Regions from separate parts of the Paenibacillus sp. FSL R7-0163 genome, predicted to be linked through region 1. Evidence: riboswitches for the same ligand, from Rfam matches in the RefSeq annotation. Region 1 holds a riboswitch; each other region holds the start of a gene.
What was found. A riboswitch is a leader RNA that binds a small molecule or an ion and turns the genes downstream of it on or off. The one in region 1 is predicted to bind cyclic di-AMP.
Positions count from the first base shown of each region.

Region 2: it holds a riboswitch for cyclic di-AMP, as region 1 does, so the genes downstream of both, NST45_RS26565 (C40 family peptidase) here and NST45_RS01905 (TrkH family potassium uptake protein) in region 1, are expected to answer to the same signal.
Region 3: it holds a riboswitch for cyclic di-AMP, as region 1 does, so the genes downstream of both, NST45_RS24510 (hypothetical protein) here and NST45_RS01905 (TrkH family potassium uptake protein) in region 1, are expected to answer to the same signal.

Region 1 is NZ_CP150224.1:440,120-445,279, forward strand. It holds gene uvrC (excinuclease ABC subunit UvrC) at 1-327, shown strand, start outside; gene NST45_RS01900 (CPBP family intramembrane glutamic endopeptidase) at 427-2,103, opposite strand; cyclic di-AMP (ydaO/yuaA leader) riboswitch at 2,424-2,599, shown strand; gene NST45_RS01905 (TrkH family potassium uptake protein) at 2,664-4,022, shown strand; gene NST45_RS01910 (TrkA family potassium uptake protein) at 4,036-4,707, shown strand.
Region 2 is NZ_CP150224.1:6,053,084-6,058,243, forward strand. It holds gene NST45_RS26555 (M1 family metallopeptidase) at 1-1,765, shown strand, start outside; gene NST45_RS26560 (hypothetical protein) at 1,777-2,607, shown strand; cyclic di-AMP (ydaO/yuaA leader) riboswitch at 2,825-2,963, shown strand; gene NST45_RS26565 (C40 family peptidase) at 3,021-3,449, shown strand; cyclic di-AMP (ydaO/yuaA leader) riboswitch at 3,812-3,954, shown strand; gene NST45_RS26570 (C40 family peptidase) at 3,999-4,451, shown strand; gene NST45_RS26575 (GNAT family N-acetyltransferase) at 4,641-5,126, shown strand.
Region 3 is NZ_CP150224.1:5,585,168-5,590,327, reverse strand. It holds gene NST45_RS24525 (hypothetical protein) at 1-340, opposite strand, end outside; gene NST45_RS24520 (hypothetical protein) at 381-902, opposite strand; gene NST45_RS24515 (hypothetical protein) at 917-1,471, opposite strand; cyclic di-AMP (ydaO/yuaA leader) riboswitch at 1,540-1,704, opposite strand; cyclic di-AMP (ydaO/yuaA leader) riboswitch at 2,124-2,313, shown strand; gene NST45_RS24510 (hypothetical protein) at 2,566-2,982, shown strand; gene kdpA (potassium-transporting ATPase subunit KdpA) at 3,199-4,875, shown strand; gene kdpB (potassium-transporting ATPase subunit KdpB) at 4,892-5,160, shown strand, end outside.

The DNA of each region.
Region 1 (5,160 bases):
GCTCAGCTTTTGGTTGGAGATCCGCCAGAACCTGTCGCGCTAGCCCGGGACAGTCAGGAATTTTACCTTTTGCAACGGATTCAGGATGAAGTCCATAGGTTCGCGATCACCTTCCACCGTGAACAGCGCGGGAAGTCCATGGTTACCTCCAAGCTGGACTCTATACCTGGTATAGGTGAGAAGCGCCGTAAAGCGCTGCTTAAGCATTTCGGATCGCTTAAGAAAATTAAAGAAGCCTCCGTGGATGATTTCCGTACACTTTCTATTGGAGAAAAGCTGGCAAGACAAATTCTTGATGCGCTCAAGGACGAAGAGCCAACCTCATAGCAATGGTGACAAAAGAAAAAGGGTATCACAGCAGCGACTAAAGCTGCTATGATGCCCTTTTTTTAAATTTGGTTATAGGATGTACACTATTTTATTTTCTTAAATCAAAGAAGAAGGCTCCACCGGCTTAGTCTTCTGTGGTGGATTAAATCGATAGACGATGTAAGCGACTATGAATGGCATAATAATCGCGAAGATACCCGCGCCTACATTTACGCTCTCCTTCATAAAGATCAGCGTAGCGCCCATCAGGATGCTGTCAAACACGACGTGGCTGAACATGACAGCAATAAATCCGTAACGAAGGAAAATATAACTGAACAGCAGCCCGATTACGGTCAGCTCAATCGGACGGGAGCTGATGGGATAGATCGGATATAACGTATGGCCAAACGCCCAAACCAGCGTGGTGATCAAGCAAGCGACGAAAGTGTTTCGGAACACCTTTTTCAGCATAGGGATTCCGAAAAAGCGATAAATGGCTTCCTCAGATAAACCAGCGAGCCATGCGACGATAGGCAGAAGCCAAGCATATCTCATGTTATAAGGAGACTGGGTGGCGTCTGTAGTAGACCAATTGTGCAAGGTAAACGATAATATGATGAACATAACCGTCTGCACCCCTAGCAGAACGAAAGCCCACATGTATCCAGCCCGGATACTATCCAACACATATTGTCCATAGCCGGGCTCTTTGGCGCGGGGCCAAGGGTTCATGCCTCCCTCTTTTCGCCATAGGCCATTGCCGCCCACTAAAGAGAAGTAGAGCAAGGAGGACATCAGCAGGCTGTACAAAGCATAAATGATAAACATAATGACAGAGGTAATCTGTGCTTCTAGCCCTTCGCCTGTTGATTCAGGCAGCATATTATAGGTGCTGATCATCATGATTACAAAATAGGCTGAGCTTAGGAATACCCCACGTTTAAAGGAAGTATGCTCTCTTCTAAGAATACTGTAGACGAGTGCCAGAATTCCTAAAATCAGTGTGGGTATACCGTAACCGAATAATGTCAGCTTTTCCGCTAAAGAGGTCTGTCCTTGTACGTAGGAGGTATGCCAAGCCGGTGCAGAGAATCCGGCATTAAAGCTGGAGACCTGCTCTCCACTGAAATCAAAATAATAGTGCAATAAGGATTCGCCGACCTGAACAGTGCTATCCGTATACACCAGCCCATGGCTTCCTGTATTCGATTCAATTTGTAGCTTGGCAGGATTTACTTCCCATTCCTGAAGCCAAGGACGAGCAAGATTCTCCTTCTGCGCTAGAGTGAGGTCAGCTCCCTTGTCCTCTTTTGCACCAACGGAAGCGATGCCTGACCCCTCTTCGGAGGCAACTTTTGCAGCCTTTGAGAAAGCGACAATCTTACCGTTATACATATTGAGGTCAACGATGATTTGCGGCTCTTGCTCCGCTGAAGGAGTAAGCGTTGCACGAAAGACATCAAAAGGATATTTTTGATCCAATTTTTTCTTGGTGTAGTCCTCCACAAGCTTCTCGCGAGACATATAACCATAAAAGGAAGAGTCCGTCTCGTAAAGTACATTCCATTGATCGTTTGGTGCTTCGGTGTAGTTGAGCTTATGTTCTGCAAATAATATGGCTTGGTCACGGGCTTCTGCCTTGCTAATGACGGTGGTATCTTCACCTGTAGGGCTACTAAGCAGTGAAGGGGAAATCTGAAACATAATAAATAGAATAAGACCGATAATGCCCGAGATGATGAGCCTCTTGGAGAGGGCACGTTGCTGTAAGGGCTGGCCGACGGGATTCATGTAACGCCTCCTTGTTATGTACTGACAATGTTATGTTCCATTATAGTATTAGTGCCTGGTTGGTTACAAAAAACATTATATGTTCTTTTTATGGGTAATAGAGATAGTATAGAATAGTCATGTGAATTTATACCATGAATTTTATCGTGTTCATTTCTGCACGAATGATGAGAATCGGTGTAATTGCAGGGAAAACACGGAAAAGTGATGAGAAAAGGCACTCCTTTTGATGCAGTCTCTTTAAACCGCATTTTTTCATGCGAATGAGCATTAATTGTGTCTTTGTGAATTCACTAAATAACGTATATAATTTGTATGCAATTGTATAGTAGCCGAATTTCTGGTGAAAACGGGGGAACCATAAGAAGTGATGAAAAGTGGAGTGTACACGATAAATGGCACTTTCATCAGGGGTGAATTTCGTTCTGGGAACGAATAGGGCAGCCTGCACAGTCCGAATCCGACAGCTAACCTCGTAGGCTAATTTACTGCAGGAACCAAGTCAGCATTGGTTTTCCAGTGCTTTTTTTGTTGGAATTTTTGATAAGAAGGTGAGCAAAGTGGCTTCACAGTTTCGCAGGATTTCTGAATTTAAGTTTCTGAAGCTCTCGCCGCCGCAGATACTGGTGCTTGGTTTTGCATCGATTATTCTGATAGGGGCCTTGCTGCTTATGCTGCCCATCTCAAGCACAAGCGGGAATTCCGTGGAATTTATTGATGCATTATTTACTTCAACTTCGGCAACCTGTGTAACAGGGCTTGTTGTGCTGGATACCGGAACTTCGTTCACGATTTTTGGGAAAACCGTAATTATGATCCTGATCCAGATCGGCGGCTTAGGTTTTATGACCATGGCCACTCTATTTTCACTGGTGTTAAAGCGTAAAATATCTTTGCGGGACAGGCTAATCCTACAGGAAGCCATGAATCAAGGCTCTATGGAAGGAATTGTACGACTGATCCGGAGAGTCCTTATATATTCTCTTGTCATAGAAGGCTGTGCCGCCTTGCTGCTGTCTATTCGCTGGGCTTTTGATATGCCACTGGGAAAAGCGATTTATTTTGGCATATTTCATGCGGTGTCTATGTTTAATAATGCGGGGTTCGATATTTTTGGGGATTTTCGCAGTTTAACTGATTATGTATATGATCCGCTAGTGAATATTATTGTGATGTTTCTGATTGTCTCCGGCGGGATTGGTTTTATTGTAATGTCAGATCTGGTGGAGTTTCGGGTAACCCGCAGGCTGTCTCTACATAGTAAAGTTGTCCTGTCCACCAGCACAGGGCTGATTCTGATCGGAGCTCTGGTTATTTTTATATTCGAGTTTACTAACACTCGTACCCTAGGTTCACTGAATTTTGGCGGTAAAATATTATCGGCCTTCTTTCAATCCGTGTCTCCCCGTACGGCTGGCGCGAACACAGTAGATATTGCTGGACTTCGGCAGGCTACACAATTTTTTATAGTGATTCTTATGTTTATTGGTGCTTCTCCGGGCTCAACGGGCGGCGGGATCAAGACAACAACCTTTACGATGATGATTGGTGCTGTAATTGCTATGCTGCGTGGACGGGAAGATGTTGTGTTGTTCCGTTATCGGTTGGCTCAGGAGCGCATCTACAAGGCATTAACGATCACGCTGCTGGCTTTGTTGTTAATCGCCTCTGTGTCGATGATACTCTCCACAACTGAAGACAGTAATTTCTTGGCAATCTTGTTTGAGACGACCTCCGCCTTTGCTACGGTAGGACTGACTATGGGGCTAACTCCGGAACTGTCAGCGATCGGTAAGATTCTACTCTGTCTGACGATGTTTGCAGGTCGGCTGGGTCCACTAACCTTAGCGTATGCACTCGGTCCCAAACAGGGTAAACCACTGTATAAGTATCCGGAAGGTAAAATAATTATTGGATAGGAGTTAATTAGAAATGAAAGCACAGCAATTTGTAGTAATCGGCTTAGGTCGCTTCGGTTCAAGCCTGGCGCTTGAGCTGATGGAAATGGGCTACGAGGTGCTCGGCATTGACCACCATGAAGAACGCGTGGAGGAAATGAGCGATCAACTGACGCATACGGTAGTAGCAGATGCTACAGATGAGGGAATTATGCGCTCGCTTGGTGTAAGGAACTTTGATTGTGGGATTGTTGCGATTGGTGACAATATGGAGAGAAGCATTCTGGCGGCCATTTTGTTGAAGGAAATTGGAGTCAAGCAAGTGGTGGCTAAGGCAATCTCCATCCTTCATGGCCGCGCACTGTCGCGGCTGGGGGTTGATCGGGTTATTTTTCCGGAGCGGGATATGGGGATTCGTGTGGCACACCAGCTGGTGACGCCCAATTTGCTGGATTATATTGAACTGTCCAAGGATTATAAAATTGTCGAGCTGACCGTACCGTCCTGCATGAACGGCAGAAGCTTGTCTGATTTAAATACAAGAGCTAAATATGGCTGCAGTATTGTTGCCCTGAATAGGGAAAGTGGAATAATCGTCGCTCCAACTGCCCATGATTATTTAAGTGAAGGCGATGTTATGGTACTCATTGGTCCTAATGAAAGTATTGACCGTTTTGAGAGTGAAGTTGTGAACCAAGAATCATAGGAAAAGAAGCTGACTCAAAAGTAGTGAATTCTACTTGGGGGCAGCTTCTTTTTTATGGAGTAAAGAGTAGGAAAAGTAATGGATTTCACTATGCCATATGGCTATAGACCACGCGTAGTGTTCTAATATATTGGTTTGTGCGGTTGACGAGTTGTTAGGTGTGATATTCGTACGGCTGTAGTAGATGATTTGTGGTATCTGTGACGGTGGAATATGGGCGATATGCGTTCTTTGTTTGTACGATGTACAGAGTGGGTGTAACTAATTAGGGAAAACCTCCCTAAAAATAGCCGCTATTCGCTCTAAATGAACGACATTAGGGAATTCCTCCCTAATAAACAGTGGGATTCCTTTATTAGTTACTCAATCAGCCGAAAATTGGGGAAGTTTTCCCTGCTATGAACGAATTAGTCAATTCCCCTGTTTTCCCCTTTAAACTAGAGGGTTTTCAAT
Region 2 (5,160 bases), 1.2 Mb from region 1:
TGATGTCCAGCTTGTTCCTGACACAGAAACCTTAAAAGCTTCTGAGACAGTAACCTGGACACACCCCGGAGTAAAGCCAGTAAGTGATTTATATTTTCACATGTATCCAAATGCATTTGCCTCATCAGATACCACCTTTATGAAGGAATCCGGGGGGACGCTCAGAGGCGACAGCATGCCTGAGAACGGCTTCGGAAATATGACGCTGACCGATCTGCGCACGACAGAAGGAACTTCGCTAATGCAAAGAGTGCAATATGTCCAACCTGATGACGGCAATATCAACGATAGGACGCTCCTAAAGGTACATCTTCCTCAGCCTGTTAATGGTGGGGAAAGTGTAACACTTAAGCTTCAGTATGAAGTCCAGCTGCCCAAAATCTTTGCACGCATGGGTGCTTCAGGCAACTTCGTTATGGCTGGGCAATGGTTCCCTAAGCTTAGTGTATACGAGCCGAGGGGCACACGCGGAGTTAAAGAAGAAGGCTGGGACCTGCATCAGTATCACGGGACCTCTGAGTTTTACAGTGATTTTGGCATTTTTAATGTAACGATTGCCGTCCCTTCCAACTATACGGTGGCTGCGACCGGATTTCCTGTAAAAAATGCCAAGCTCAAACAAGATCAGAAAATATATCAGTTCTACGCCGATGATGTCCACGATTTCGCTTGGGCCGCTTCCCCTGATTTTACAGTAGCTGAGGAAGCCTTCTCTACGCCGGAGGTGCCTGGAGTACGAATTAAGGTGTATCTCGACCCACTACACAAAGATTTAAAAGAGCGTTACCTTCAGGCTGCCAAGGCTGCCCTGACCTACTTCAGCAAATGGTATGGTCCTTATCCCTACTCTACGCTGTCTATTGTCGTCCCACCTAAGGAGGGCAACGGTGCTGGAGGAATGGAATACCCTACCCTTATTACAGCCTTTGGGGCCGCGGATTCTTCTCCAGATACCTCACTTGAAAGAACCGTCATTCATGAAATCGGCCATCAATACTTCTACGGTATGGTAGCCAGTAATGAATTCGAGGAGGCCTGGCTGGATGAAAGCTTCACTTCCTATGCCGAAGACAGACTTATGGAGCAAGAATACGGTATCAAGTCTAATTTGCCTTTACAGGCCAGCCTGGTGACTATACCTGAGCCGTTAAATCTGGAAACGTGGAAATATGCAGGGGCGGATTCCTATAGCCGAAATGTTTATATCCGCGGCAAGCTTGTACTTAAAGATATCGAACGCCAGGTAGGTACCAAAGCAATGAACAACATCATGTCCTCCTACGCTCGTAAGTTCCGTTTCCAGCATCCTGCTACGTCAGATTTTCAGAAAGTCGTTGAGAAGGTAACCAAAAAATCATGGCAGGCCTATTTCGATGATTACATTTATGGTGATGGAGCGCCTGACTTCTCAGTAGATACGATTACTTTTAAAAAAAATAACAGCGGCGATGCTCCAAGCTACGAATCATTAGTGAAGATTTCAAACAAAGGGAGCCATTACGTTGATGTTCCCGTGAAATTTACATTCGCCGACAGCTCTTCGGTGCAGCGGGTCTGGAACGGTGAAGGAGTAGAGACTACGTTTCAATTGTTAAGCGATAAGCCTCTTCTCTCTGCTGAGATTGACCCTGAACATTCCATCTTATTGGAGAGCAAACATCTAAACAACTTTAGGCTGGCGGAAATAGAGCCCAAGACGCTCTCTCGCTGGACATTAAGTGTAACTAAACTACTTGAAACCGTGCTCGGAACTCTTGTCTGGTGAGGTGAATGATTGTGAGAACATCGATAACCCGCGGCTGGCAAAGCATGAAGGAGCAATTTTATATTTTAATTCTGCTCTTCATCTACCGACTGCTCTGGGGCTACTTTATGTATGGTTTCATCCGATCTGCTATTATTCCAATTCTACTGCGCTATCCGGATAAAGACGCCGGAGGCAGCGGTATGGGCAGACTGTTGTATTATATCGAGGGACAGTTCAGCTTGAATACGGACCCTGCGATACGCACTTGGTTATGGATGCTTCTGGCGCTTGTTGTCTTGCGACTTCTGCTTTCCCCTTTCATAAGGGCAGGATTGCTGCATGAGCTCCACCAGGAGCGAAAGGGCGAGCGTGGACTGTTCTTTTTCCCTGGCATGAAGATCTATGGACTACCTGTCTTAGTCTTTAGCCTAATCGAATGGGTGCTGACCCTGCTGCCGCTGTACTGGCTTGCTCCAAAAATGTACGGGCTGTTCTTATCCTCTTTGTTTAACTACGCTTTGTTACTTCATTTAGTACCATACGTATTGGCATGGCTTATATATATTTTTATCGTGCGCCTGTTTCTTCTATATATGCAGTTTGGTTACACCGGCGGTACAGGAATGTTCTCCTCCCTGTTCATCTGCTTGCGGTCACTGATTCCTGCTATAGGTGTTTCCATTGTACTTGGTGCGGGAGGCCTGCTCTTACTGCTAGTGTGCGGACTGACGGGTCTGTTCTGTCCCGGCCTACTGGCACTTATAATACGGCAAATCTCACCACTACCTTCTACGCTCTTAAAAATGTGGGGAATCTCTGCACAATATCATCTATGGCGTAGCAAAGCATTTCCACAATAAATCAACCTTATTTGACATAATAAAAAGGTCCCAATTCCTGTATTCAGGAGCTGGGACTTTTTCTCATTACGGATAACTTAAGAGTATTTGCAAAATCGTAAAAGCTCTGTTACAATAAGTCCTGTGCTATTAGTAACAATTTTGTAATCAATTGAAACGATTCCTACATAACTAAATGTATTTATCGTAAGTGTAACTGTCGAAACGTCATTCTCTGGTGCTTAACACGCCTAATTCCTTTGCACCGGGAAGTGGGGGAACCATATTTTGGGTGAATTGATCTCGCTTTACAGGGATCATAGGGAATCTTCTACCGAACCCTTAAGCTAACCTCGCAGGCCTTGGAAGGAGTACATCTTTTGAAAAGACATAATTTAAGAAAAAAATGCGTCGCTGCGGCGCTAGGACTTGTAATGGCGTTATCTATTGGTGGAGGAAGCGCCTTTGCCGACTCTAAAATGGACTCTGTAATCTCAAAAACTATTGGAGTTGCCTATAAAACCGGAGGTACAAGCACTGCCGGATTTGATTGCTCTGGATTTACAAAGTATGTATTCAAGAATGTGGGGCTTACTTTACCTCGTACATCAAAAGCTCAATATAGCGTTGGAACTGCTGTATCCAAAAGCAATCTGCGTTCTGGTGATCTAGTGTTCTTTAACACACTTGGCAATGGAGTATCCCATGTCGGCATTTATGTTGGAAACGGAAAATTCGCACAATCGTCCTCTTCGCGTGGAGTGACCATCACTTCACTCAGTCAGGCCTACTGGGCCAATCGTTATGTTGGCGCTAAAAGAGTAATGAGTACTTCAGCTTATCAAGCTGTAGCCTTCGATTGAAACCTTCCTCACAACTATAACCTCACAATTACAACTATATGAACCTGAATCTGATTATGCCCGTAATCAAATTCGGGTTTTTCTTTATTCCATAATATATTTTTACACTATTAGAGCCCAATTGAAACACGTTTATTTGATAAAAATAGCAATTATATTAAAAATTAGGTCATTATTAACGCTTACATATGCCTTTCTACCGTAAAAATGCCAATTTTTCTGCATTAATATGTTAAAAACGATTGCCAAGCGGCTTTCTGTTTGTTACAATTAGCGCAGTGAGATTTTAGTAACATTTTTGTAATCATTAAGTTGTTATTTACAAAGGTTTTGTCATGTATTGATTACAAGCTAATCCTAATCAACAGTATGAGCCGAGTTTCCTAACTATTAGGAAAACGGGGGAACCAACTTTGGGTGAATTGACCTCCATTATATAGAGGGGTCATAGGGGACCTTCAACCGAACCCTTAAGCTAACCTCGTAGGCATTTGGAAGGGGTATACACTTTTGAAGAAGAAGTTAGCAGCAGCAGTACTAAGCTTTTCCATCATCCTCACCATCGGAGCAGGAAGCGCTTTCGCAGATTCCAAAATGGATAAAGTGATTGACAAGGCCATCGGTACTAAATACGTATCCGGCGGTATATCCACTAACGGATTTGATTGCTCCGGATTTACAATGTATGTGTTTGATAAGATTGGCATTAACCTTCCACACCAATCAGGTTCCCAATATCAAATGGGCACAGCAATCTCCCGTGATGATATAAGAGCCGGAGATCTTGTATTCTTCAATACAAGTGGCAAAGGTGTCTCCCATGTCGGCATTTATGTCGGTGAAGGTAAGTTCGCACACGCTTCTACCTCACGCGGTGTTACGATTAGCTCTCTGAGTGATAGCTACTACGTGAAACGCTACGTTGGTGCCAAGCGCATTATGAGCACAGACGCTTACCAATCGGTTGCTGCTGAATCGGAAGACAATGATGATGTGCAATAAGTAACGTACATAGGCTCTTTTCCAAGGTAACTCTTGGAGGAGAGCTTGTTTTTTTGTCTTATTACTTATTTACCCCTCTCATAATTTGTAAAACATTTCTCTCATATAAAGTTTCTGAGTCGAACCTCCCCCATTTTGTATATAATTAGTAATATAGCAATGTCCTCGTGAAAGGAGATCGATGACTTTATGATAAATCCCTCGGTAACTTTTCATGTAGTTCCTATGGAGGCAATTCACGGAGAAGCTATTTGTAAGTGGAGCTATACGCCTCCATATAATATTTATGGCTGGATGCGGTGGGAGCAGATGCAGGCTCTTGGCATCGAGTTTGGTGATCTGCAGCTCCGGGAGGAACAATATATCTCCATATTAAATGAACAAGAGGTATTGTGCGGATTCGCACAGTTGTTCCCGATGGAAGGAGTCGTTCGTTTAGGAGTTGGGATGCGCCCCGATCTATGCGGCCATGGTTTAGGCAAACTATTCGTGGATGCCATCGTCCAGACAGCCTTGAATCGTTATCCTCATCGTGAGATAGATCTAGAAGTCCTGACCTGGAACCAACGCGCCATACGAACTTATCAAAAATGTGGATTTACGATTACAGATACGTATGAACGCCGCACACCTACAGGAGATAAACCTTTTTATTGCATGGTCTATGACAAATGATATTAAATACCATATATTTCATAAGAATGATTGT
Region 3 (5,160 bases), 1.7 Mb from region 1:
TTATTTGAGAAAGAGGCAGCTTTAAGCCGTACCACAATACCTTCACAAGCTGTTCCTCCCAAGGTAATCCCTTAGCCGATAGAAGAGAGCGCCGGGCAAAAGAATCAGCACACTGGCGAATACAAGTGCGGTAAGCGTGGATAGAGAATAACTGAGGGTCGAAGTTATCCTGACGATATATTTTATGAAGCTCTGTGAAGGTGCGGATAGTAACCTTGTCTGCCTCATTAGATTGTTCTAATAACATGGAACTGAGTACGTAGACTTCATTAGTATACTTTTGAACACACTCTGCAAATTTAGCACTGTAGGTGGACACGGGAGGTAAGGGGTCAGGCATGGTGAACACGATCCTTTCAGAATGAGAGATTTGCTTGAATCTATAATATAGAAAAGTAAGAGATGGATTTATTGATAAGATCGGCGGTGTCTGGTTCCGGGCAACTGTGTTTCTGCTGGGAGGCAGTGGAAAAAGCTTTGGAAGGTTTGTAGTAGAGCCGTTCACTTCTGGAATTGCTCCCCCCAGCTGCAACACTGTACAGACGCCCTTGCTGAATATGCCCAGCCAAGGATTTACCCTGGAGCTTGGCCTTTAAATCCTGCAAAGCACCCTGAACTAGCTCAAGCTTAACCTGCTCCCAATCTGAACCTTCGCGGCGGACCTTATCCAGCGCTTCCTCAAGACGGCAATGACAGATAGCCCGTAAAAAAGAACTCCATTTAATGAGATCGAAATTTTTGGTGTTGGCAGAGATTAGACAAGCCCCCCAACTGCAACCTCCCTTACAGGTGAGCTTCAGAATACCATAACGGCAGCCTTCAGCCCCTTCCATTCCATAGTGAATAGGCTCGGGTTCATCCAATACAAATACTTCAATGCGGGATAGTCTGCGCTGGTCCATAGTAGGGTTCCTCCTTAGATTTCCAAAAGCTTTAAGTCTACCTGATGAGTGACACTAGCCTTTTCTACACAGGCGAGCATTTCCATTTTATTCTCACAGACTGCGGTATGCTCTAGCCATAGTCGGAACTTCTCTTTCCGTATAACAGATAGATGTAAGGGAAAGGTGCTGCGGGATCTCAAGACATACCAACCGGCGCTTACATCTTTCCAAGGCTCCTTGAAGGCTGTAAACCACGGGAGTTTTTGATGCGATGACCAATCCTGCTGCTGTTGTTGTTCTCGAATTTTTTTATATATTTCATATACAATCTTAGAGTCTAAACAGTCTTTACAAGAAGAAGGTGTACTGAATTGGCGAAGGGCTTGGATCTGGTTCTGGCCAAATGCATAACCTACAATGTACCTGTGATTATTTTCTTCGAACCACAAGGCCCCGAAACAAACGTAATTTAGACTTATCGGCTCAAGCAGCCCTTGATGTATCCCTAAATAATAGTGCTTCAAAACATTCACCCCATCCAGCGTGCTATCACCTAATAGGCTCAGGTAACGCAAAAACCGCAGCAAGAGGAGGACCTCTGCTGCGGTTTTGGATTACAGGCAGATATACCTGGGCCAAAGCGTGGCGGATCAAGGGTCTCTCTCTTTACGCTTACGAGGTTAGCTGTCGGATTCGGACGGTGAGAGTCGCCCTACCTATTGAGACTTACGCAGTCTCCTTTGGATTCACCCCAAGTAGGCCAGGTGGCCTGATGGTTCCCCCGTTCCCTGCGAATGCAGGAACTCAGCGTTGATTGTTTTTCATGAATTAGATTCAACCCGAATCATACTCTTTTCAAGATTTTCTGTAAAAAACGGAAAATGTTCTTTTAGAGCGATTTTAACCATATCCTGCCGACTACGACTGAAAAACGAGGTAAATAGGTATTTATGGCGTGTTATCGCGCCTCTTTCTCGCTCAACCTCAGCTTCTTGCGTTTCTACCTATAAAGGGAATTTGCAGTATTTTCGCTCTAAAAAGGTGAATAAAATCACATGGGTTATAGATAGCGATTAAACGCTCGAAACTCGAGTAAACAAGAGATATAGAGAGATTAGATATCAAGTAAGCGCTATCTAATGGGAAAATAGTTTTTAATTTGCATTATTTTGGCATCATTCAGGTTTTACAAGTCTTCGTGCATAAGAGTATGATTACTCCTGTTTCAACGACAATCGAATATTTGATCCGCTTAATTTCCGATAAGGAAAGCGGGGGAACCAACAATCGGCAGCCGATGTGAGAGTCGGAAGCTGATTATGGGGTGAATCCTGTAGAGGGTGCGAGTGAGCTCGCATCTATACAGGTAGGGCGACTCTCACCGCCCGAATCCGACAGCTAACCTCGTAAGCGTATGGAGAGAGGATGAGTGCAATGTGACCGCTAGCGAGCCACAGAGGAGATCCTTTGTGGCTTTTTGCTGTGCTCTTAGAAGCAAAGCATTTATGGAGGCCTCCCCCAAGAGGTCGCTAAATTCATCATTAGCGGTATTTGTAAGGCAGCGTCTAATGACGTGACACAACCGAGCTTTAGGTTGTGCCCGAAAATGACGATAGGTCAACATCCTTTCGGAGATTTTCGTTGCCTCCTTGTTGTAAATGAGCAGGAGGAGAAAAAAGAGATGACGGATCAGAATGAATATGTGCTTGTATGTGCGCCTACAAAGGCGGGAGAACATTTCATTAAACTTCTGAAGTTCAGGGGTATTAAGATGGCGGGATTAACCAACAATCTGGCTGAGAAAGCTTTACTAGAGGAGCTCGGAATCGAGCAGGTTATTCTAGTGGATACCCGCCATCAGAGCACTTGGTTTCGCCCATCGTTCCCGGTAGGCAGGGTATATCTGTTTGAGAGCAGCTTTCCGCTTTGCTGCCGCTATATTCAGATGTGCCGTACCTGGACGACACAGCCAATTTTTGTGATTACAAGTTCTATAAATCCTAGATTGGTCTATAAAAGACTTGGTGCGAGCTATGTAATCTATTCCCATAGTGGTGATGCTGATTTTCTAATCGATAGATCACCTCATCAAGGATAATGGAAGGAGTGCGGAAGATATGATGGATCTGTATATGGTGGCTTCGTTAGCTGTAATTTACGGGTTATTTTATGGCTTTATGCGCTGGTGCGCAGGTGTAGTTGAGGATACGGGGAGGGATAAGCTGTGATTCTAGTAATCGCTGTTACCCTACTGTTGTTTATATATCTGGTTTACGCGTTGATTCATCCTGAGAAATTTTAAGGAGGGGCATTCATGGGCATTTTGCAAATAGTCGTCGTAATTGTAATTCTCATCTTGTTGGTCAAGCCGATGGGGACGTATTTATATCATGTATTTTCTAACGAACCGAATCGTACGGATCGCTGGTTTGCAGGCACAGAGAAAGGTATTTATAAGCTGATCGGCCTGAAAAAACGGGACGGAATGTCCTGGAAGAAGTATGCACTCAGCTTTGTTTTAACTAATATCGTACTGGTTGCTTTCAGTTATATTTTTCTAAGATTACAGCGGGGATTGCCGCTGAACCCGAATGGAATTGCCGATATGGAACAGACGCTTTCATTTAATACGGTGATCAGCTTTATGACCAATACGAACCTGCAGCATTATAGCGGGGAGACGGGACTATCGTATTTTTCACAAATGGCAGTCATCACGATGATGATGTTCACGTCTGCAGCGAGCGGATTTTCTGTTGCGGTTGCTTTTGTCAGAGGGATTACAGGACAGAAATCAGTCGGAAATTTTTTTGAGGACTTCGTAAAAGCACATATTCGTGTATTCATTCCATTAGCTCTGCTAGTTTCATTGGTGCTGGTAGGATTGCATGTGCCACAAACGCTCAAGCCATCGCTTGAGGTCACTACACTCGAAGGGCAGACGCAACAAATCGCTATCGGTCCAGTCGCTTCTTTGGAGTCAATTAAACACTTAGGTACGAATGGTGGCGGCTTCTTCGGAGCCAATTCAGCGCATCCTTTTGAGAACCCTAATCCACTTACGAACGTTCTGGAGATTCTCTCTATGTGGATGTTGCCAGCCTCTTTGCCATATATGTACGGGTTGTTCGCTAAGAACAAACGTCAGGGCTGGGTGATTTTCACAGCAATGATGACCTTGTTCGTTCTGCTGCTGGGGCTGAATTATTATGCGGAAACTAAAGGGAATCCCGCTATTAATGCGCTGGGGATCGAGTCTTCGCAAGGCAGCATGGAAGGTAAAGAGGTACGTTTTGGGATCCCGCAATCTTCGCTGTTCACTTCGGTAACAACGGCAGCTACGACAGGTAGTGTTAACAATATGCATGATACGCTGACACCGCTGGGTGGCATTACCCCTCTGGCCCTAATGATGCTCAATAACGTCTTCGGGGGAAAAGGTGTAGGACTAATCAATATGCTGATGTATGCCATCATGGGCGTCTTCTTATGTGGACTAATGGTTGGCAGAACACCAGAGTTTCTCGGGCGAAAGATAGAAGCCAAGGAGATGAAGCTGATTGCGATTGCTATCCTTGTGCATCCGTTCATTATCCTTGTACCAACAGCAGGTGCGTTCTTAACGGGCTTGGGCAACGGTTCCATCACGAATCCCGGATTCCATGGACTTAGCCAAGTGTTATATGAATATGTCTCTTCTGCCGCGAACAATGGTTCAGGATTTGAAGGGCTTGCGGACAATACCACCTTTTGGAATGTTACAACCGGGATCGTAATGCTGCTTGGCCGTTATGTCTCTATAATCGCAATGCTGGCAGTTGCAGGTTCACTGATCCAGAAGAAGCCGGTTCCTGAGACGATTGGCACATTCCGCACAGACAATGGTCTGTTCACCGGAATTCTGATTGGTACGGTAGTGATTATCGGTGCGCTGACGTTTCTGCCGGTCATTGTGCTCGGCCCGATTGCAGAATATTTGACCTTACGGTAGGAAGAGGGAGAACAAGATGAGTACTGTAAAAAGAAAAAAGCTGCTGACGGGACCCATACTCCTAAGCGCTGTAAAGGATAGCTTTATTAAGCTTAACCCGGTGACGTTAATCAAAAATCCGGTCATGTTCGTAGTCGAAATCGGCACGATTATTGTATTGCTTATGGTACTGGCCCCCGGATATTTTAATGCAGAGAAATCGGTAGGCTTCAATATCACGGTGTTGTTCATTCTGTTATTCACAGTGCTGTTTGCCAACTTCGCTGAAGCGCTGGCTGAAGGCCG